Regions from separate parts of the Pseudomonas sp. S32 genome, predicted to be linked through region 2. Evidence: riboswitches for the same ligand, from Rfam matches in the RefSeq annotation. Region 2 holds a riboswitch; each other region holds the start of a gene.
The links. A riboswitch is a leader RNA that binds a small molecule or an ion and turns the genes downstream of it on or off. The one in region 2 is predicted to bind cobalamin.
Positions count from the first base shown of each region.

Region 1: another riboswitch for cobalamin. It lies ahead of IAE38_RS13885 (ABC transporter substrate-binding protein); the one in region 2 lies ahead of cobW (cobalamin biosynthesis protein CobW).
Region 3: another riboswitch for cobalamin. It lies ahead of IAE38_RS13895 (TonB-dependent receptor); the one in region 2 lies ahead of cobW (cobalamin biosynthesis protein CobW).

Region 1 covers NZ_JACVVF010000022.1:27,609-35,086, forward strand. Annotated here, with positions in the region: gene IAE38_RS13850 (hypothetical protein) at 1-362, opposite strand, end outside; gene IAE38_RS13855 (GNAT family N-acetyltransferase) at 491-988, shown strand; gene IAE38_RS13860 (hypothetical protein) at 1,120-1,392, shown strand; gene IAE38_RS13865 (OprD family porin) at 1,387-2,724, opposite strand; gene IAE38_RS13870 (pseudoazurin) at 2,721-3,155, opposite strand; gene IAE38_RS13875 (ABC transporter ATP-binding protein) at 3,173-3,952, opposite strand; gene IAE38_RS13880 (FecCD family ABC transporter permease) at 3,958-4,977, opposite strand; gene IAE38_RS13885 (ABC transporter substrate-binding protein) at 4,974-5,984, opposite strand; cobalamin riboswitch at 6,098-6,296, opposite strand; gene IAE38_RS13890 (DUF1624 domain-containing protein) at 6,323-7,478, opposite strand, start outside.
Region 2 covers NZ_JACVVF010000005.1:127,637-135,114, reverse strand. Annotated here, with positions in the region: gene IAE38_RS04610 (branched-chain amino acid aminotransferase) at 1-827, opposite strand, end outside; gene IAE38_RS04605 (ATP-binding cassette domain-containing protein) at 954-2,531, opposite strand; cobalamin riboswitch at 2,735-2,945, shown strand; gene cobW (cobalamin biosynthesis protein CobW) at 3,046-4,113, shown strand; gene cobN (cobaltochelatase subunit CobN) at 4,117-7,478, shown strand, end outside.
Region 3 covers NZ_JACVVF010000022.1:35,480-42,957, forward strand. Annotated here, with positions in the region: gene IAE38_RS13895 (TonB-dependent receptor) at 1-1,875, opposite strand, end outside; cobalamin riboswitch at 1,983-2,189, opposite strand; gene IAE38_RS13900 (outer membrane beta-barrel protein) at 2,351-3,097, shown strand; gene IAE38_RS13905 (GNAT family N-acetyltransferase) at 3,149-3,718, opposite strand; gene lpxO (lipid A hydroxylase LpxO) at 3,739-4,638, opposite strand; gene thpR (RNA 2',3'-cyclic phosphodiesterase) at 4,796-5,341, shown strand; gene IAE38_RS13920 (AraC family transcriptional regulator) at 5,371-6,276, opposite strand; gene calA (vanillin reductase) at 6,457-7,478, shown strand, end outside.

The DNA.
Region 1 (7,478 bases), on a different contig from region 2:
TCGCTCAGGCGCCGGCCGTTCTCCGTGTCCTCCAGAGCACGTGCCTTGGCCGGGTCCTGCAGCGCCGTGACGATCGTGTCGAACTCTGCATCGCTGAAGTTTTTCTCGCTGTAAAGCCGAAACAGGTCCTGGCGCTGGTCCTCGACCGTGAGGTGTTTGCGCAGCACCTGCTCGATGCTTGCCTGTGTCAACCGGGGGTGGGTGCGCCCGAGCAGGCCAGCCATGCGCTCGATGTTATGGGTATAGGCCTCCTGCAGCGGCAGCCGCGCGAGGATCTGCTCTTCACGGGTGGGTTTCTGATCGCAGGCGGTAACGGCGAGGGCCAGCAGCAGGGGCAACAGCAACTTGTTGAGGCAAGGCATGGCGTGGCCTGGTCGGGCTGTGAGGCTGGCGATTATAACGGTGTCTGCGCAACGCCGACGAGCCTTGTCGTTTGCCTTGGCCGCGCGGCTGGGGTAGAACCTGGCCTCCATTGCCTGGTGGCTGCCCCATGCCCGACCTGACCCTGCAACCTGTTCCACGCGACGCCATTGATGAAGTGGTGGCGTTCGTCGAAGCGGCCCGCCGCGAATTGTTCCCGATGCTCGCCGGCACGCCCTTGCCCCATGATCTGGCGCACTTCGCCAGCACGTACCTGGACGGCGCTGGCTGTTTTCTGGAGGCGCGGGACGGCGGGCGCCTGGTGGCCGTGGTTGGCTACCTGCCCTACGATCACCGCTTTGCCCAGCTCTGCTACCGCGCCCAGCAGGTGGTCGAGGTGGTGCGGCTGTTCGTCTTGCCGGCCTACCGCAGGCACGGCCTGGCAGCAGCGCTGTTCGCCAGGTTGCGTCTGCAAGCCCAGGCGCAAGGGGTAGACTGCCTGTACCTGCACACCCATCCATTTCTGCCCGGCGCCATCCGCTTCTGGGAGCGCCAGGGTTTCAGCGTGGTGGACGTTGAACAAGACCCGGTGTGGCAGACCACCCACATGCAGCTGCCCCTGCGCTGAACCTACGGAATTGCCCTACACAAGCCTGGCGGCAGTGATCCACGCGTTCATTTCCTTGCCTGCCAGGCCGTGCTTACCCTCCCAGGACATGGATTTTTCATCGCTGCAGAGGGAGAAGGACGATGCCACACATGGCCCTGTACAAGCTCAAGTTGCTGGACGAATTCGAAGCACGCCTGGAGGGGTGGACCTCCGATGATTTTGAAAACAGGCTGATGGACCTGTGGCGCGGTGCCACCCGGCAGGATGCCCGGAACCTGATCAATGCGGCGCATCGGGAAGGGCGCTGGCCCAACACGGTCAGGCAGTACCTGCACACCCGCGTGAGGGCCGCCGGCCATGTCGATGCGGAGCTCGAAGCCGCGTTCGCCGACCTGGCGTACAGCCAGCCACCCCTTTCATAACCCGCCGGACAACGGCCATTCCACCGCCAGCCGAAGCTGGTCGACATCCAGCTCGGCTTGCGCCTGGTTACCCCGGTGCACGTTGTGTCGGACCGAGAAGGTGACGCCCTTGGCCCGGCCGCCCTGCACTACATAGCGGGCCTCAAGGTCACGCTCCCAGTGCTTGCCGCCCTTGCCGTAGCCCAGATAGGCATAGCCACCTGCCGGGTCTACCCCGGTGCCGTCGATACCGAAGCCGCGTACGTACAGGGCCGTCAGCGCCAGGCCCGGGATGCCGTAGGCACCCATGTTCAGGTCGTAGCGCGCCTGCCAGGACTTTTCGTTTGGCCCGTTGAAATCGGACATCTGCACCGCATTGGCGATGTAGATGGCGCCCCGCGAGACGTAGTCGAACGGTGTGTCCCCATGCACCTGCTGCCAGCCCAGGCTGAAGCCGTGAGGCCCCTGGTCGTAGCGCGAAACCAGGCTCCAGGTGGTGTTGTCGATACGCCCCGACAGTGCCTTGCCGGTGTCGGTGGTGCGGTACAGGTTAAGGTCCAGGCTGACACCGCGCTGCTCGTCCAGGGCATGGCTCAGGGTGCTGCCCAGGTAGTGCTGGTTCCAGGTGTCTTCATACCGCGACGTGTACAGGCTGGCGCTGAAGGCAGGGCTGGCTGACCAGATGGCGCCGGCCAGGTCGACCTGGTTACCCTGGCGGCCATTGGAGTAATTGACTGCAAAGCCCCGGCCATGACTGGAGGCATTGCGGTCGGCGTTTTCGGTGAAATGCCCGGCCACCAGCCTGAGCGCCTCCAGTTCCTCACTGGCCAGAAAGAACCCGGTAAAGGTTTCCGGGAGCAGACGGCTGTCGGAGGCACTGAACACCGGCGTTTTCACCCGCTGCTCGCCGTAGGTGAGCACGGTGTTGGCGATGCGCAGCTTCACGGCGGCGCCTGCGCGGCTGTAATCAGATTGCGGGTGCCCGTCGTTGTCCACGGCCAGCAGGCGCGCTTTGCCCGCCCGGCCGCCGCCGCTGTCCAGCTTGACGCCCAGGTAAGCGTGGGCATCCACGCCCACCCCCACCAGCCCCTGGGTGAAACCAGACTGGAAGGTACCCATCAGGCCGTAGCCCCATTCTTCCGCCTTGCCGTTACGCTCGTTGCGCGGCTTGTAGGCATTGCGCGCGGCACCGTTGCGCCCGCCATGCTTGAAATCGCGCAGGTCGTAAACACTGCGGTTGAGCACGCTCCAGCTGGCGTCCTGGACAAAACCCTGGCTTTGGGATTGGGCATTTTCGGCCTGTGCCCAGGGGGCTATCGCCACCAGTAGCAGCGCCAGTGACAACCTTCTCACTGGCCGGCCACCAGCTGTTGCAGTTGCGCCCCGAAGCGCGCCTTGGCCCTCGCCGGCAGGCTTGCCGGCACCGCGGCCTCGGTCACGTCACCGACCTGGATGAGCATGACCATGCCCATTGCCAGGTGCGGAATGCATTGCACGCCGTACAAGCCCGGCACGGTAAAGCGCTGCTCGAAGACCTGGTTGAGCTTGCTCTTGAAAGCCGTAGCGCCCTCTGGCATCAAACCCGGCACGCTGGCCGCGTTGTGCCCGCTCTGGGTGGGTACGAAACGCACCGTGTCGCCCGGTGCGATACGCAGGTGATCAGGTTCATAGACCATCGCCCCCGCCTCACCGCGGTTGAGCATTTTTACTTCGTGAACCTCGGCCAGTGCTGCGGAGGCGAGCAGGGCGCTGGCGAGCAGCAAGGCAACAGGGTGCAACGACATGGGCAGAACTTCCTGGTTCAAGGGGCGCGAAAGCGCAGGATGCGCGCGCCGTCGTAGGGGTCGGTGAGGTAGTGGGCATGCACACCGAAGGTGTCGAGCAGGCGCTGGGGCGTGAGCACCTCCAGCGGCTTGCCCAAGGCAACCAGGCGGCCTTTGTCGAGCACCGCCACACGGTGGCAGGTGAGGGCCTGGTTGAGGTCATGCAGGGCCACCACCGTGGTCACCTGCAAGGCTTGCACCTGGTGCAACAGGCTTAGCTGGTGCTGGATATCCAGGTGGTTGGTGGGCTCGTCCAGCAGCAGCAGGCGCGGCTGTTGGGCCAGGGCGCGGGCGATATGCACGCGCTGGCGTTCACCACCAGACAACGCGCCCCACAGCCGGCTGCGCAGGTGCAGGGCATCCACGTCGGCCAACGCCTGTTCGACGATGGCACGGTCGTTTGCGCAGAACGGTGCAAGCGCCGACAACCATGGCGTGCGGCCCAGGGCAACGGCATCGAACACGCGGATCGCATCGAGCGTGTCAGCCTGTTGCTCCACCAATGCCAGGGCCTGGGCGATCTGGCGCCTGGCCACCTGTGCCAACGGTTGGCCCATCAGCTGTACGCTGCCGCGGGTGGGCTTGCGCAGCCCGGCCAGCAGCTTGAGCAGCGAGGACTTGCCGGAGCCGTTGGGCCCGACGATAGCCAGGGTCTCGCCGGCGTGCACGGTCAGGTCGAGGGCGTCCAGTACGGTGTTGCCGGCCAGGTCCAGCCCCAGGCCCTGGCAGCTCAGCGGTGCGATGTGCGCGGGGGCCATGGCTGTCACGAGTGCCCCCGTCTTGCGACCAGGATCAGCGCGAACACCGGCGCGCCGATCAGCGCAGTCACCACCCCCACGGGGATGACCTGCCCGGCAATCAACGTGCGCGAAAGAATGTCGGCCGCTACCAGGAACAATGCGCCGCCCAGTGCGCTGGCGGGCAGCAGGCGCCCGTGACCGGGGCCCAACAGCAAACGCAGGGCATGGGGGATGACCAGGCCGACGAAACCGATGGCGCCCACGATCGATACCATCACCGCCGTTACCAGTGCCGCGCAGCTGATCAGCAGCAACTGCGTGCGCCGCACCGGAATGCCCAGTGAAGCCGCAGAATCGGCGCCGAAGGTGAATGCATCCAGCGCCCGGCGGTGCCACAGGCATACCAGCAAACCCAGCACTGCGACCGGTACCGCCAGCCACACTGACGGCCATCGCACACCGCTCAGGTTACCCAGCAACCAGAACAGAATGCCCCGCGCCTGCTCGGCGGTGGCCGACTTGGTGATGAGGAAGGCGGTGAGGGCGTTGAACAGCTGCGAGCCGGCAATGCCCGCCAAAATGACCTGGGCGTTGTTGCCGGCCGGGCTGGCGGCCCGGGCCAGTACCAGCACCAGGGCGAATGCCGCCAGAGCGCCTATGAATGCCCCTGCCGACATGCTCAACGCCATGCTGCCCAGGCCCAGCAAGCCGACCAGCACCGCGCCGGTCGAGGCACCTGCCGACAGGCCCAGCAGGTAGGGCTCGGCCAACGGGTTGCGCAACAGGGCCTGGAGAATCACCCCGCAGGTCGCCAGGCCAGCGCCGCAGGCTGCAGCCACCAGGGTACGGGTCAGGCGGTAGTTCCAGACAATGCCGGCATCAATCGGGTCCACTGCGTAGCCCGCCTGCCACAGGTGGTTGGCCAGCACCTGGCCAACCAGGCTGGGTGACAGGTTGCTTTCACCAATGGCGGTGCCTGCCAGCAAGGCAGTCAGCAGGGCGGCCACGGCCGCCACGGCGGTGAAGGGCAGGCGGCTGGTCACTGGGCTGCGTGACCGCTGGCGAACGCCGTCGCCAGGGTTTGCAGGCCACGGAACAGGCGGATGCCGGCTTGCATGGCCTCGGCATCCAGCACGATGATGCGCCCGTTTTTCACCGCATCCATGTTGCGGGTGACCGGGTCGTTACGCAGGAATTCGAGTTTTTTCTGGTAATCGTCGGCCGGGAAGCGGCGGCGGTCCATGCGTGCGACGATCAACCAGGTCGGGTTGGCCTTGGCCAGGGTTTCCCAGCCTACGGTCGGCCATTCTTCAGTGGATTCGACCACGTTGCGTACCCCCAGGGTGCGCAGCATGAAGTCGGCCACGCCCTGGCGCCCGGCCACATAGGGGTCGATGTCCAGGTCGGCGCTGGAGAACCAGAACAGCGCCGAGGTCTGCGACAGGTCCTTGCCCGCCAGCTGCTCCAGGGCGCTGTTCAGCCGGCCTTTCAACTCGGCGTTCAGGGCAGTGCCGCGGTCTTGCACATCGAAGATTTCGGCCAGTTGGCTGACGGTTTTGTAGATGCTGTCTACCTGAAAGGCCTGCAGGCGCGTGCCATCGGCCCCCACCAGGTTGTCCTTGCCTTCGCAGTCCGACGGCATCACATAGGTCGGTATGCGCAATTCGTCGAACTGTTCCCGGGTACCCACCACACCCTGGGCGCCGATCATCCACTCGAACTGGGTAGCCACCAGTTGCGGGCGCTTGCCCACCACGGCTTCGAAGCTGGGGTCGTTGTCGGCCAGGCGCGGTACCTTGGCGTTCTGCGCCTGGTACTCAGGCAGCACGTCGTTGAACCACAGCGAGGTGCCCACCAGCTTGTCGCCCAGCCCCAGTGCATAGAGCATCTCGCTGCCGGCCTGGCCGATGGTCACGGCCCGCTGCGGCGCGTGGTCGAAGGTCTGCGGCTTGCCACAGTTGTCGAGGGTCAGCGGGTAGTGGGTAGCGGCAGCCTGGGCCAGGCCGGCGAAGCCCAGGCCGGCGAGCAGGGTGGCAATACGGGGCAGCATGCGGGGCGATCTCCTATCGGGCAGTTCACGGAAGGAACGTGCGGGCAGGCATCGCCGAGCCCCTGCCGGTAGCAAAAGGCAAAACGCAAAGCCCATCCCGGACACCCCGCCGGTTGGTGATATAGGTGCCGGCAGGTCTCCTGACTGGTGCGTCATGGCCTGGCTCCGACCTTCCCGGGTGTGTGACCCAGTGGCATGCAGGGAGCAGGCTCGGCACTTACAGTTGCGGGGGCAGTTCCGTTTGGCCCTGTGGAACGGGGCCTGGGATTCCCTATTGATTCCGTGATGGAAACCGGCGGCACGCATGGTAGACCATCACGCCGCCGGGTGAAACGCTTTTAGAAATACTTCAGCCAGGCAATGTCCCGCCTGCGCGCCTTCAGGCGGGCGAACCCGCGGGTGGGCAGGTACAGCGCCAGGGCCAGCAATGCCGCCCCCACCCAAACGGCGCCGATGCTGTCGAAGCCGAAGTACGCGCCCTGGTTCAGGCCAAACACAGCGACCGCTGCCAGGTACAGCACCTTGAGCACGTACAGGTGCAGCAGGTAGAAGAACATCGGCGCCGCCCCCAGCACGGCCAGCGCAGCGACCCAGCGGGCCTGGCCGGCGCGCTCGAAGCCGCGCAGCAGCAACAGGCCGGTACCCAGCGTCAAGGCCAGGAACAACAGCGACGGGGGGTATTTGGTGATGTTGAACAGGCTCATGAGGGTTTGCACAACATTCGGGTAGGCCGCCCAGGGCGCTTCGCCATAGCCGTTGAGCAGGCGCAGCAACACAAAGCCCAGCAACGTGCCTGCGCCAGCCAGCAGCAGGCGTTGCTGACGCTGAGCAGGTTGGCTGGCGCGGCCAAACCAAGGCCCAAGGCCATAGCCAAAGGCGATCACACCCACCCACGGCAACACCGGGTAGGAGGTGCGCAGGCGCAGGTGCTCCGACACCTCCAGCCAGCCACGGTCATGCAGGATCGCCCAAGGCACATGCAGAGCGGACCCTGCATCGAAGTGCACGCCGTCCAGCAGGTTGTGCCCGGCAATGATGAGCGCGCCCAGCGCCAGCAAAGCGGCCCGTGGCAGCCATACCAGCAGCGACAGGCCGATCATGCTGATGCCTATGGCCCAGATCACCTGCAAGTAGATGACCGTGGGCGGCAGCTGGAATGTCCAGGCGAAGTTGACCAGCGTGAACTCCAGCACCACCAGAAACAGCCCGCGCTTGAACAAAAAGGCCGCGACATCGGCACGGCCTTGGTGCTTCTCGCCGTACAGCCAGGCAGACAGCCCGGTGAGCAGGACGAACACCGGGGCGCACAGGTGGGCGAGGGTGCGGCTGACGAACAACGCGGGCTCGGTGGTGTCGATGGCCATCGGGTCGCTGACCTGTTTGTGCAGGAAGAACGTTTCGCGCACATGGTCCAGAAGCATGAACAGCATCACCAGCCCGCGCAGGGCATCGATGCTTTGCAGGCGCTGGGTGAGCAGGGTGGGAGTGGCGTTT
Region 2 (7,478 bases):
AAACGGTCCAGGTTGCTGATCTCCACATCGCCTTCTACCACTGTCAGGCCCAGGCGCGATTGCGCCAGTTCCATCAGCGAAAGGCGGGTAATGCCAGGCAGTACCGAGGCCGATTTCGGGGTGACGAATTCGTTGTTGTCGGTAATGCCGAAGAAGTTGGCTGAACCCACTTCCTCGATTTTGCTGTGGGTCAGCGGGTCGAGGTAGATGGCATCGGCGAAGTTTGCCTTTTTGGCTTCCGCGCCAGGTTGCAGGCTGGCCGCGTAGTTGCCGCCGACCTTGGCTGCGCCGGTGCCTTGGGGGGCCGCACGGTCGAAGCTGGAAATCTGGAAGTTGTGCGGCTTCATGCCACCTTTGAAGTACGAGCCCACCGGGATGGCGAACACCGAGAAGATGAATTCCGGTGCAGTGCGCACACCAATGTTGTCACCGGTGCCAATCACGAACGGGCGCAGGTAAAGTGCACCTTTGCCGTGGGGCGGCACGAACTTTTCATTGGCCTTGACCACCTGCTTACAGGCCTCGATGAACACCTCGGTGGGTACATGGGGCATCAGCAGGCGCGCGCAGCTGCGCTGCATGCGGGCGGCGTTCTGATCCGGGCGGAACAGGTTGATGGAGCCGTCCTTGCAGCGGTAGGCCTTGAGGCCTTCGAAGCACTGCTGGCCGTAGTGCAGGGCGGTGGAGCCTTCACTGATGTGCAGCACGTTGTCGTCGGTCAGGGTGCCTTTGTCCCACTCGCCATTGCGCCAGACAGACAGGTAGCGTTTGTCGGTCTTGATGTAGTCGAAGCCGAGCTTGTCCCAGTTAATGCTTTCGTTGCTCATGACACCCTCGTTGTCTTGCTAGTGCCCGATCGCTCGGGCTGCTGTTATATGCGCACCTCGCCACCATAATACATCCGCAGCGGATCGGGAACGGCCAGTCGGAAAATGCCGCGTTGTCGGCCGCCTCTACAGTTTCAGGTACTCATCCAGGGCCAGTTGCTCAAGCAAGATGGCATCGTGCGAAGCGATGATCAGGGCCCCGCGATACTGCCCGAGCATCGCCTGCACGGCCTCGAGCGACGGCAGGTCCAGGTGGTTGCCGGGCTCGTCCAGCAACAACAGGTCCAAGGGTTGCTGGCGATAAAGGATCGCCGCCAGTGCGGCCTTCATGCGTTCACCTCCGCTGAGCAGGCTGCTGGGCAGGCCCACGCGGGTGGCGTCCAGGCCCAGTTGCGCCAGCCGGCTGCGCAGCTCGCCCTGGTCGAGTGCCGGGTTGGCCCGTTGCAGGTGTAGCAGCGCGCTGTCGGTGCCGTTCAGCAGGGTGCAATGCTGGTCGAGCAGGGCGGCTTCGCCAGTGAGCACCAGGCTGCCCTCTGGTGAGGGCAGTTGCCCGTCGATCATGCGCAGCAGTGTGGACTTGCCGCTGCCGTTGGCCCCCACCAGGCCGAACCGCTGGCCAACCTGCATGCGCACTGTGACAGGCTGCTGGGTACCGTGGGGCAAGCGCAGGTCTTGCAGCGCCAGCACCTGCCGGCCGGCATGCCGCTGTGGGGCAGGGGCGTGTACGTGGATGGCGCTGCACTGTTCGATATCACCCGCTGCTGTGCGGATTTCAGCCTGCATCGCCTGCTCGGCACTCAGGTGCTGGCGGCGCTGTTTGCCAAGTGTGGCCTGGCTCACCTGCTGGCGGCGGTCGACAATGATCTTGGCCTGGTTGGCAACCTTGGCGGTGCGCCCCGCCCGGGCCTGGGCCTTCTCAAGGTTTTCGCGCTGCTGCTGGCGGTCACGGGCCTGGCGAAGTTGTTGCCGTTTAAGGTGCGCCAGATGCTGCTCGGCGTGGGTTGCCTCGGCACTTTTCTGCGCGAGGTAGTGGTTGTAATCCCCGCCGTACGCCCGCAGGCCCAGGCTGGACAGCTCAAGGATACGCGCCATGTGCCCCAGCAATGTGCGGTCGTGGCTGATGACCAGCATGCCGCGGTCCCAGGCCTTGATCATGCACAGCAGCTCGGCGCGCGCAGGGCCGTCGAGGTGGTTGCTGGGCTCGTCGAGTATCAGGTAGTCCGCGTCACTCAGCCAGGCCCCGATCAGCGCCACGCGCATGGCCTGGCCACCACTCAGGCAGCGCGCAGGCGTGCGCCAGTCGAGCTGGCCCAGGCCATGGCGTTGCAGCAGTGCCTGCAACTGCTCGCGGACGCCCCAGCGCTCGCCCACGGTGTCGAAGTCTGCGGCATCTACGCTGCCTTGTTCGATGCGTTGAAGGGCTGCGATCACCGGGCCGACCTGGGCCAGGTCGGCAACAGTGGCACTGTGCTCGATTACCTGCTGGCCCAGCAGATGCACGTGGCCCTGGCGCTGGCAGGTACCGCTGCTGGGCGCGCGCTGGCCGGCCATGACCTGGGCAAGCAGGCTCTTGCCCACGCCATTGCGCCCGACCAGGCCGGTGCGGCTGCGGTCGAAAGTGGCGTTGAGGTTGTCGAACAACAGCCTGCCATCGGGCAAGGCCAGGGTGACGCTGTCGAGCGTCAGGATGGATGGGTCGGTCATGAGCAACTCCACGAATGCCGCGACATCTCCGGAGCGAACCGGAGGCTGAAGGCTGGCCGTCGGACAGACGGCGGCATCAATGGCGCATTGGACGAACACCTCGTGGCAGGGGAAAGGCCACCCTAGCGGAGAATCGGCAGAGGGTAAAGTGCATCGACACGCCAGCAACGGCTGGCAGTGGTTGACCACCTGCCAGCCACTGCGTAGCCTTGCCGGTTCGAGGTTCTTCGGCCAGACCGAAGCTAAGACGGGAACGCGGTTCAAGCCGCGGCTGCCCCCGCAACTGTAAGCACCTTACGGATCGACACAGCCACTGCGCCACTGCGCGGGAAGGCGTCATCCCCCCAGCCTGTTCGCATTGCAGAGCGCTGGAACGGTGCAAGCCAGGAGACCTGCCTCGACACGTTTTCGACTTTAAACCGGGCGGGGTGATCCGGTGGCGAACACGCCCGGCCAGCATGGCCGCGGGCTGTCGTCCTGCATGCCCGCGCCACTCTGCCAAGGGCAACGCGACATGAAAACACTGGCCAAGCTACCTGTCACCATCGTCACCGGCTTCCTCGGGTCGGGCAAGACCACGTTGCTGCGGCACATGCTCGACAACGCCCAAGGCCGCCGCATTGCGGTCATCGTCAATGAGTTCGGCGAGCTGGGCATCGACGGCGACATTCTCAAGCAGTGCAGCATCGGTTGCACCGAAGAAGAGGCCACCGGCCGGGTTTACGAACTGGCCAACGGTTGCCTGTGCTGTACCGTTCAGGAAGAGTTCTTCCCGGTGATGCGCGAACTGGTGGCGCGGCGCGGCGACCTGGACCACATCCTGATCGAAACCAGCGGCCTGGCCTTGCCCAAACCGTTGGTCCAGGCCTTCCAATGGCCAGAAATCCGCAACGCCTGCACCGTCGATGCCGTCATTACCGTGGTCGACAGCCCGGCAGTGGCTGCCGGCACCTTCGCCGCCTACCCGGAGCAGGTTGACGCCCAGCGCAAGCTCGACCCTAACCTGGACCACGAATCGCCACTGCACGAGCTGTTCGCCGACCAGTTGGCCAGCGCCGACCTGGTGGTCCTGAACAAGGCCGACCTGATCGATGCCGAGGGCCTGGCCAAGGTCCGCGCCGAAGTCGCCGAAGAGCTGCCAGCGGCAGTGAAGGTCGTCGAGGCCAACAGCGGCAAGCTGCCGCTGGAGGTACTGCTGGGCATGGGCGCGGAGTCCGAATTGCACATCGACGGCCGCCGCACGCACCATGACAGCCACCACGACGGCGATGACCATGACGACCATGACCACGATGCCTTCGACTCCATTTCCATCGACTTGCCTGAAGCCGATGAAGCCTTGCTGCTGGGGGCCCTGACTCAACTGGTGGTGGAGTTCGGCATCCTGCGTGTCAAAGGCTTCGCCGCCGTACCTGGCAAGCCGATGCGCCTGCTGGTGCAGGGGGTGGGTACCCGTTTCGACAAGCACTTTGACCGTGCGTGGCGCGCTGATGAGCCGCGGGTCACGCGCATGGTGCTGATTGGCCAGGAACTGGATGCAGCCCAGCTGGAAGCCCGCTTGCGCCAGGCCCTGGGCGCCTGACCCATGCACTTGCTGCGGACCCAGCCCGGCGGCTTCGTGCCGGACGACAGCATTGCCGACCTTGGCCAGACACCTGCCGAGCTGGTGATTCTCTGCAGCGGCGATTCGCACCTGGCGTTGCTCGCCGACAGTGCCGAGCAACTGCCTGACGATTTCCCCACGCTGCGCCTGGCCAACCCCATGCAGGTGCAGAACCATGCGTCGGTTGACCTGTATGTCGACCAGGTGCTGCAGCACGCCAAGGTGATCCTGGTGTCGCTGCACGGCGGTGTCGGCTACTGGCGATATGGTGTGGAGCAACTGGTTGGCCTGGCCGCCCGCGGCGTGCAGTTGATCCTGGTGCCCGGCGATGATCGCCCCGACCCCGAGCTGACCGGCCTTGGCACGGTGCAGGGCGAGCAGGCCGAGCGCCTCTGGCACTACTTGCGCCAGGGCGGCAAGGCCAATGCCCTCAACCTGTTCCACTGCCTGGCCAGCCAATGGCTGGGCCGCGAGTATGCCTGGGATGAGCCACAGCCCCTGGCACGCACCACGGTGTATCACCCGGCCAAGGGCAGCGCCGCGCTGGAGGACTGGTACCCGCACTGGCACCCTGAGCACCCGGTCGCGCCGTTGCTGTTCTACCGCTCTCACTTGCAGGCGGCGAATACCGCGTTCATTGACGTGTTCTGCCAACGCCTGCAAGCCGCCGGCCTTAACCCGCTACCCATCGCCGTTGCCAGCCTGAAAGAGCCCGCCTGCCTCGAGCAGGTGGAGGCATGGCTGGATGAAGTGGGCGCTGAGGTGGTGCTCAATACCACCGGGTTCGCGTTGTCCAGCCCGGAGCGGCCAAACCTTCGGCCACTGCGGCGCGACGTAGCGGTGCTGCAGGCGATTTGCGCGCAGGATAACCAGCCAGGCTGGGAAGCCAGCGAGCAGGGGCTGGGGGCACGCGACCTGGCCATGCATATTGCCTTGCCTGAACTGGACGGGCGCATCATTACCCGCCCGGTCAGTTTCAAGGACATGGCCTGGCACAGCGAGCGCAGCCAGTCAGATGTGGTGTGCTACCGCGCCCACGCTGAGCGCATGGACTTTGTCGCCGAACTGGCCAGGCGCTGGGTGGCTTTGGCGCGTTTGCCCAACGGCCAGAAGCGTGTGGCGCTGATACTGGCCAACTACCCGACCCGCGATGGCCGCATCGGCAACGGCGTAGGCCTGGACACGCCCGCTGCCGCGCTTACTATCCTCCAGGCGCTGCGCGCCGAGGGCTACCCCCTGGCGGATCTGCCCGGCAGCGGCACACAACTCATTCATGCGCTGCTTGGCGGCGTCACCAACGACCTGGACCAGCTCGACATGCGGCCCTGCGCGCAGAGCCTCGGCATGGCCGACTACCTGGCCGCGTTCGAGCGCCTGCCCGAGGCCAACCGGCAGGCTGTGCTGGAGCGTTGGGGCCCACCCGAGCAGGACCCGATGTACCGCAGCGGCCGGTTGATGGTGGCCGGCCTGCGCTTTGGCCTGACCTTCGTCGGCATCCAGCCGGCGCGGGGCTACCAAGTGGACCCCAGTGCGGTGTACCACGACCCAGACCTGGTGCCCCCTCATGGTTACCTGGCTTTCTACTTCTGGCTGCGTCACGTCTACGCCGCCGATGCGGTGATCCACGTTGGCAAACACGGCAACCTCGAGTGGTTGCCTGGCAAAGGGGTCGGGCTGTCGGCAACCTGTTGGCCAGATGCCTTGCTCGGCCCGCTGCCGAATGTCTACCCGTTCATTGTCAATGACCCGGGCGAGGGCGCCCAGGCCAAGCGCCGCACCCACGCGGTGATCATCGACCACCTGATGCCGCCCCTGACCCGGGCCGAAACCTACGGCCCGCTGCGCCACCTGGAACAACTGGCGGACGAGTTCTACGAAGCGCAGTTGCTGGACCCTCGCCGGGCGCGGGAGTTGCAGCGCGACATCCTCGAACTGGTCAAGGCCAACCATATCGACCGGGAACTGCAACTGGAGGGGGAACTGGACGATGCGAGCGTTTGGTTGCCTCGCCTGGACACCTACCTGTGCGACCTCAAGGAGTCGCAGATCCGCGACGGCCTGCATGTCTTCGGCCAATCGCCTCAGGGCCGGCTGCGCCTGGACACACTGCTGGCGCTGCTGCGGGTGGAGCGCGCAGATGGCCGGGGTGGCAACGCCAGCCTGTTACGGGCCCTGGCCAAGGTGCTGGTACCGGGGTTCGACCCGCTCGACTGCGACTTGGGTGAGCCCTGGCAGGGCGCGCGCCCAGCCCAGTTGCAGGGCATGTGCGAGGCGCCGTGGCGCACCTGCGGCGACACCCGCGAGCGCCTGGAATTACTGGCGTTGCACATGATCGAGCAAGCGCTGGAAGGCGTAGTCCCCTACCCGGATGTGGACCTGTGGCAGCCCGTGCATCAGGTGATCGAGGCCCTGCGCGAATCAGTCGCGCCGTGCCTGGACGCCTGTGGCGCAGCAGAAGTGCACGGCCTGCTGGCGGCACTGGCCGGCCGCTTCGTGCCGGCCGGGCCCAGTGGCGCGCCCAGCCGTGGCAGGCTCGACGTGCTACCAACGGGCCGTAACTTCTATACCGTGGACGTGCGCAACCTGCCCACCACGACGGCCTGGCGCCTGGGCTTCGCGTCCGCCAACCTGATCCTTGAGCGGCACCTGCAGGAGCATGGCGACCACCTGCGCCAGTTGGGCCTGTCGGTGTGGGGCACGGCGACCATGCGCACGGGCGGTGACGACATCGCCCAGGCCATGGCACTGATGGGCGTGCGGCCCGTGTGGGCCACGGGCAGCCAGCGCGTGGACGATTTCGAAATCCTGCCCCTGAGCCTGCTGGACAGGCCGCGGGTTGACGTCACTCTGCGCGTGTCAGGGTTTTTCAGGGATGCGTTCGGCAACCTTATCCGCCTGTTCGACGCCGCGGTGCAAGCGGTGGCCGGGCTGGACGAACCCGACGACCTCAACCCGCTGGCAGCCCGCGTGCGCAGCGAACGGGCAACCTTGCAGGCGCAGGGCGTGGGCGCCGAGCAGGCGGCACGCCAGGCGGGCTGGCGTATATTCGGGGCCAAGCCCGGTGCTTATGGCGCCGGGGTGCAGAACGCCATTGACGGGCAGCTGTGGCACACCCGCGAAGACCTGGCCGAGGTGTACCTGAACCACGGCGGGTATGCCTATGGCGCCAGCGACGAAGGCACGCCAGCCCGGGCGCAGTTTGCCCAGCGGCTGGCACGTGTGCAGGCGGTGCTGCAAAACCAGGACAACCACGAGCACGACCTGCTCGATTCCAACGATTACTACCAGTTCCAGGGTGGCATGCTGGCGGCCTCCGAAACCCTGGTTGGGGCGCCGGTGGCGAG
Region 3 (7,478 bases), on a different contig from region 2:
GCCCAGGCCTTTGCTCAGCCACAGGTTGGCGGTGCGCCTGGGCACGTTGACCGGGCGGTTGCCCGAGCGGTCCAGGTTCACCCCACCGACGTTTTCGTCGAACTGGTCATAGCGCGCCCGCAGCAACGCGGCGTTGGCCGACACCTGCCATTGGTGCGCCAGCGCTAGTTCCAGGGTGGCTTCCAACCCGTCGGAGGTCTGCTGGCCTGCCTGCTGTTGTTCGTGGGTGAGCGGGTCATCCACCAGCAGCTTCTTCTTGACGATGTGGTAGGCCGCCAACGTCCATTCGCCCTGGCCGTTCCAGAACCGTTGCTTCAACCCCACCTCGGCCTGCCGGGCTTCGGTGAGGGCGTAGTGCATCTGCGAAGGGCGCAGGCTGATCAGGTTGTCGACGCCGTCCTGGCTGGTGGAATACTGGCCATATACCGCTACCTCCTCGCTGAGTGCATACACCAGCCCCGCGCGCCAGTTGCCGCCCTGCAAGCTGCGGTCGCTACGGCTGCCATCCACCAGGTTGTTCCGGTCAATGTGGTTCTGATCCCGCCTCAGGCCAGTCACCAGTGCCAGCTTGTCGGTCAGTTGCAGGCGGTTCTCGGCAAACAGGGCAACGGTGTGTGTGGTCGAAAGGGTCTGTGGCCGCAACGGCGATGCACTCTGGAACGGCCCTGGGCGGGGCTGCCACGGGTCGATGTAATCACCGCCGATATCGTCATAGGGCGCGTTGCTGTCCACATTGAACCGGACCTTGTTGTACTCGGCGCCGATCACCGTCTTGCTCGGCAGGCCAAACAAGGCGTGATCGAAATCGAAGGTCTGGCGGTCGCCGAACTGTTCCTGGTTGTGGCGGATCTGCAGGAAGCTGCCACGCAGCAACTGGCCTTGCTCGGGGGCCCAGCGGTAGTCCTCGGCGTTGCGCCACTGGCGACGGCTGTTGATGTAGTACAGCTGGTTGCTGGCGCCGACATGATCGTTCAGCGACCACTCGCTGGTCAGCCGCGTCCATTGGTCCACGTAGTGCTGCTGGTCATTCTGCACGTTGTAGTTCTTGCTGCGCAGGCTGCTGCGGTAGTGGCCGTCGATCAGCGGCGTGCCGTAGTAATTGGCTGGCCTGGCGTCACCGCGGTCGTGGGCGAGGGTGAAGCTGAGGTCTTCACTGGCGTCGAAGCGCAGCGCCATGCTCAGGGCCTGGCTACGGGAGGGGGTGCGGTCGACCCAACCGTTGCCTGCTTGCTGGTTCAGGTTCAGCCGGTAGCTCAGGCGTTCGCTCAGGCTGCCACCGCTGTCCAGGCCCACTTGTTGGCGATCCCAGGAGCCATACCCCACACGCAGGTGGTTGCGCACCTCGCCGGCAAGGGGTTTCTTGGGAATCACGTTGACCACCGCGCCGGTCGCCCCTTCGCCGTGCAGCACGGATGCCGGGCCGCGGATCACCTCGATGCGCTCGACCATCCACGGGTCCACCGGGAAGGTCTGGGTGCCCGCCCCGGTGTACAGGCGTGCGCCGTCGAACAAGGTCATGACCGAGCCGTGGCCGGTGAAACCACGGGCAGACAGCCCCGTGCCGCCATCGCCTGGTGAGCCGATGAAGGTGATGCCGGGCGAGCGCGTGACGGCCTCCTGCACGGTGGCATTGTTGCGCTGTTGGATCTCGGCGGTGCCAAGGGTGCTGGTACTGGCCGGGGTTTCCAGCGGGCTGAGGCCAAGGCGCGACCCTGCCTGGCTGGGCGTTGCCAGGTTGGCGGCCGCGCTGTCATAGGCACCTGTGACCGCCGTGGAGGGCAGGGCCAGGGCCGCTGCCGGGAGCGTGTCGGCCTGGGCCGGCACGGCGACGGCCAGGCAGGCCGCCAAGGGGTGTAGCTTGAAAGTACGGGACATGTCGTTCCACTGCTGCAGGAAAGAAGGAATCCCGGTGGAATACACGCAAAGGCGCACCTGGCACGCAGACGCGCGCAGGCACTGGCCTGCGCCCGCCCACCGCGGGTTGCCATAAGGAGCTTCAGGCCGGTCTCCGGGCTTGCGAGGGGCAAGAACCTTTCACCTTCCCATGCAGGTGCACAGTGGTGTGTCGAAAGGTTCGCTCGCTTACCGTTGCGGGGGCAGCGCCGGACTTGTCGTGGATACACGACGCACCGGCTTCCCGTTTCACCCTGCGCACGGCGGCGCAGGACACCTGAAACTGGCGCGCATCTGACCATTGAACAGCGCGGGCGTCAAATGCGCGGGTTGTGGGCCTTCAGAGGGCCTTTGAACGGCGTTCGCGTTTCAGGTGTTTTTATTTCGAACTTTTCTGAACAGGCAGCGCTCGAAGCGCTCGTGCACAACCCGTCAATACGTCATGGAGACTATTCGCATGTCTGCTCGTAACCTGCTGCGCCACACCTGCCTGCTCGCCTTGGTCGCTGCCCCGCTGGCTGCCACCGCAGCGCCAAGCACGGACCCGCTGTTCACCCTGGGCCTGCTGGGCTCCTACGACAAGTTCAAGTTCGAAGGCGGCAGCGAAACCGACAAGGATCACATGGGCCAGGGCGGTGTATTTGCCACCTTCGGCAACAAGATGACTGCCGAATCCGGCTTCATCTACCAGATCGGCGCAGAGGCCAAGTACGGCAAGAAGAACGACAACAAGCTCAAGGAAGCTCAGGCTGATCTGGACCTTGGCTGGCGTGCGGCGCTGGACGCGCGCAACTTCGTCGACGTGACCGTCGGCGGCGGCTACAGCTGGTCGCGCTACGAACCTGAGATCAACGACCTGGACACCAAGCTCACCCTCAAGTCGCCGTTCGCCAAGGCCGCGCTGGGCTACAACCACCAGTTCGACGCCTCGACCCTGCGCGTGGAAGTGGGCGCCCGTCACACCCTGGACGGCCGCGCACGGCTGAAAGTGGATGACTTCGGCAGCGACACGGTTGACCTGAAGGACCGCACCAACCCCTATGCTGAAGTCACGATGCTGATGAACCAGCAGGGCGCCATGCCGGTGCAGGCCGGTGTGTACTACACCCGCACCGAGTACAAGCTGGACGATAACTCGCCGGTTGCCGACAACACCAAGCTCAAGCGTGACGAGTTCGGTGTAAAAGTGGGCCTGGCCTTCTAACCCAGGTGCCCGGCCCCGCTGAACGTTGCGGGGCCGGCGCGGCTGGCGGTGCTACCGGCCGCGTCTGCGTGACACCCGCGCCTCGATGTTCTTGCGCCCGATCAGCAGGGGCGGGGTTTCCACCACTGGCTCATCGGCCAGCCACTTGTACATCACCAGGCAGTCCACCAGCCCCAGGTGGGCATGGCGATAAGCCTTGGGCAAGCGGCCTACCGTTTCGAAACCCAGCTTGTGCCACAGGGCAACGGCCACCTCGTTGCTGGCGACCACCGAGTTGAACTGCAGGGCCAGAAAGCCCTCCTGGCGCGCCAGTTTCTGCGAATGCTCGCACATGGTACGCGCCACTCCGCGGCCACGCGCCTGCGGCGTGACCACATAGCCGCAGTTGCCCACGTGCGCCCCGGGCCCTGCGGCGTTTGCCTTGAGGTAGTACGAGCCCAGCAGTTCTCCGTTTTCCTCTGCCACCCAGGTATGCAGGGGCAGCTCCAGCCATAAGTGGCGGCCTTGCTCAGGGCTCATGTGCGGGTCAAGCGCATAGGTTTCCCGGGCCCGCACCGTGGCCTGCAGGGTGGGCCAGAAGCGCTCGAAGTCGTCTGCGGTCATCGGGCGGATATGGATCATGCGGTTACTCCAAACGGCCTTCAGATGTAGATGAACACCAGCACCACCGCGGCGACCACAGCCCATTTTTCAAGGTAGTAGCGCGTGCGGTTACGCTTTTTCAGCGCCTTGCCGCGCTCGCGGATCTTGTAGATGCGGGTGAACAGGCGGTTGATGCCACCGGTCTTGTCACCGGCATCGTTCGGCGCGGCGGCCGCTGCCATCACATTGCGGCTGAACCAGCGGTTGAACGCAGTAGCCCAGCGGTACTTGAGGGGGCGCTCGACGTCGCAGAACAGGATGATGCGGTTGTGCTCGGTGGTGTTGGCGGCGTAATGGATATAGGTTTCATCGAAGACCACCCCCTGGCCATCGCGCCAGGAGTACTTCTGGCCGTCCACGTCGATGTAGCAGCCGTCATCGTTGGGCGTGTCCAGGCCAAGGTGGTAGCGGTACGAGCCTGCATACGGGTCGCGGTGGCGCACCAGCTTGGCCCCTGGCGGCAGGGTGGCGAACATCGCGGCCTTGACCGTGCCGATGCCTTGCAGCAGTTCAGTGGTGCGCGGGCACAGGGTCATTGCCGACGGGTGGCTCTCGCCGTACCACTTAAGGTAGAAGCGCTTCCAGCCGGTCTTGAAGAACGAATTGAAGCCCACGTCATCGTAGTTGTCAGACTTTTTGATCTCGCCAACCTGCAGCAACTGCTGGGCTTCCTCGCGGATCTCCTGCCAGTGGTCCTGCAGCGGCTGCAGCTCCGGGAAAGCTTCAACGGGCAGGTAGGGCCTGGCCGGATGCTTGGAGAACAGGTACAGGAAGCTGTTGACGGGGGCCAGGAAGCTGGAATGGTCGCCCAGCTGCCGCGTCAGCTTGTGACGAACCCGACCCCGCAGGTGAACGTAGGCGATCGAGAGGGCGAAGATAAGTACGAGTGCAATTTTCATGGACGTTTACTTGTCGAAAAATGGCCATGCGCCATGGCATAAGCCCGCCAGCATAAACAATCGCCAAGGCAGTTTGTACTTATTGTTACGAAACAGCCGGGCGACTTAAGTGTAGTGATGGGGGTGTTACCCACGCCCCGAAGGTCAAGGAGATCGTATGGCTCAGGACACCCGCCTTAGTGGCAGCCCGTTCAAGCGGCTCTTTTTTGCAGTGCCGGTGGGGGACGCCCAGCGCCGCGATCTGGCCGCTTGGCGCCGCGGTCTGGCCCTGCGTAACGGCAAGCCGGTGCCGGCTGCCAACTTCCATGTGACGCTGCTGTTTCTGGGCGATGTGGACGCTGCCCTGGTGCCCTCGATCTGTGCAGCGGTGGACCAGCTCGCCCGCCCGGGCAGCGCGCCCAGGCTGCTGCTCGATCGCTTGCAGGTGTGGCAGAAGGCTGGCGCACTGGTGCTGGAAGCGCAGAGCACCCCGCCGGCCCTGTTGCACCTGGTGTATGGCTTGCAGCAGGCCCTGTTGCCATTGGGGTTGCAGGTGATCAGCCGGGATTACCGCCCGCACCTGACGTTGTCCAGGGATTATCGGGGGCAGCCCCCGGAAGCGCCCACCGCCCCGGATTTCTACCTGTTGACGCGGGAGTTTGTGCTCTACGAGTCGCGAAAGGGGGCCTACACCCCGTTGGCGCGGTGGTCGTTGGCCGGGTGAACCCGGGTGGGTGCTGTGTGTGCAGCAGGTCAGACCGGCAAGCTCTTGTACGGCAGCTCTTCCCCTGGGCTGTGCTCGAACTGGCGCTTGTATTCGCGGCTGAACTGCGACGTGCTCTGGTAGCCCACCCGATGCGCAGTCTGCGCCACCCCCAGCCCTTCGCCAATCAGCATCTGCTGCGCCTTGAGCAGCCGCAGGCGCTTCAGGTACTGCATGGGCGCCATGTCGGTGCAGCGCTTGAAATGCTCGTGGAACGTCGACACGCTCATATTGGCCCGTGCGGCGAGGGTCTCGACGTTCAAAGGCTCGCTGTAATGCTCGCGCAGGTGAGCCAGCGCCGCACCGATGCGCGCGAAGTGCCCTTGCTGCTCCACCAAAGCCCGCAACACCCCGGCCTGCGGGCCGCGCAGGGCGGTGTACAGCACCTCGCGGACCCGCGCCGGGCCCAGCACCTTGGCGTCCAGCGGGTCCTGCAGGCAGTGCAGCAGGCGCTCCACGCTGTCGCGCATGGGCGCGTCCAACGCCGCTGAGGTCATCGACTGGGGTGTCTGGGCCTGCACCACACCGCCCGCCGGCAAATCCATGCGCTGCACCAGTTCACTGAGCACCGAGCGGTCGATGTCCACGGCCACGCCCAGCAATGGCGCTTGGGGCGTGGCGAAGGTTTCGCACATGAACGGTACCGACAGCGCCTGCACCAGGTAATGACCGGCGCCATATTCCAGCGTGCGCGGCCCCAGGCGAGCCAGCTTGCTGCCCTGGGCCAGGATCATCAGGCTAGGCTCGTAGATTTGCGGGCTGCTGGCGACGTAATGGTCCCAGCTCAGCACCTGCACCTGTGGCAAATGGGTAGGGACGAACCCCGGGCGCGTGGCCAGGCGGCGGATCAGCGAGCAGAGCGGCGCATTGGCGTCGACGTGGCGGGTCAGTTGCATGGAGCACCAGGGCAGAGAATCGGACAGTACGATGATCGCAGATTGACAGCCCGGCGCCACATGCAAAACCGGATTCCCGGAGAATCAGGCATGCATGCCGGAGGATCAGCTGTGGGCGAGGGGGCGTCGAGCAAGCAAAATGGCTCGCCTGAATCGTTTCACTTCACTGCGAGGCCCAGTATGTATACAGCCATCGGTTACGCTGCCCAAACCCCGACCAGCCCACTGGCACCCATGACCTTCGAGCGCCGCAGCCCGCGCCCGGATGACGTCGCCATCGAAATCCTCTACTGCGGCGTTTGCCACTCCGATATTCACCAGGCCCGTAACGAGTGGGGGATTGCCGTGTACCCCTTGATGCCTGGCCACGAGATCATCGGCCGTGTCACGGCGGTGGGCGACCAGGTGAGTGGGCACAAGGTGGGTGACCTGGTGGGTGTGGGCTGCATGGTCGATTCCTGCCGCCACTGCGAGGCCTGCGCCAAGGACCTGGAGCAATACTGCCTCGAAGGCCCGACCATGACCTACGCCACCCCGGACCGGGTGGACGGCAGCAATACCATGGGCGGCTACTCCAGCAGCATCGTGGTCAGCGAACACTTCGTGGTACGCATCCCCGACGGCATGGACCTGCCCAGCGCAGCGCCCATCCTGTGCGCTGGCATTACCACCTATTCGCCGCTCAAGCACCACGGCGTAGGCCCCGGGCACAAGGTGGGCATCCTTGGGATGGGCGGCCTGGGGCACATGGGCATCAAGCTGGCCAAGGCCTTGGGTGCGGAAGTGACCCTGTTCACCCGCTCTGCGGCCAAGGCAGCCGAGGCTCGCCGCCAGGGCGCCGACCATGTGATCGTGTCGAGCGATACCGAGCAGATGAGCGCGGCGGCCGGCCGCTTCGACTTCCTGCTCGACACCATCCCCGTGCAACACGACCTCAACCCCTACCTGGAAACCCTCAAGTTCGATGGCGTGCACATTCTGGTGGGCCTGATCGAGCCCATCGACCCCGCCGTGCACGCAGCCAACCTGGTATTGAAACGCCGGGTACTGGCCGGCTCGTTGATCGGCGGCATTGCCGAAACCCAGGAGGTGCTGGAGTTCTGCGCCAAGCACGACATCCGTTGCGATATCGAGATGCTGGATATCCGCAACATCAACCAGGCCTACGAGCGCATGATCGCTGGCGACGTGAAGTACCGCTT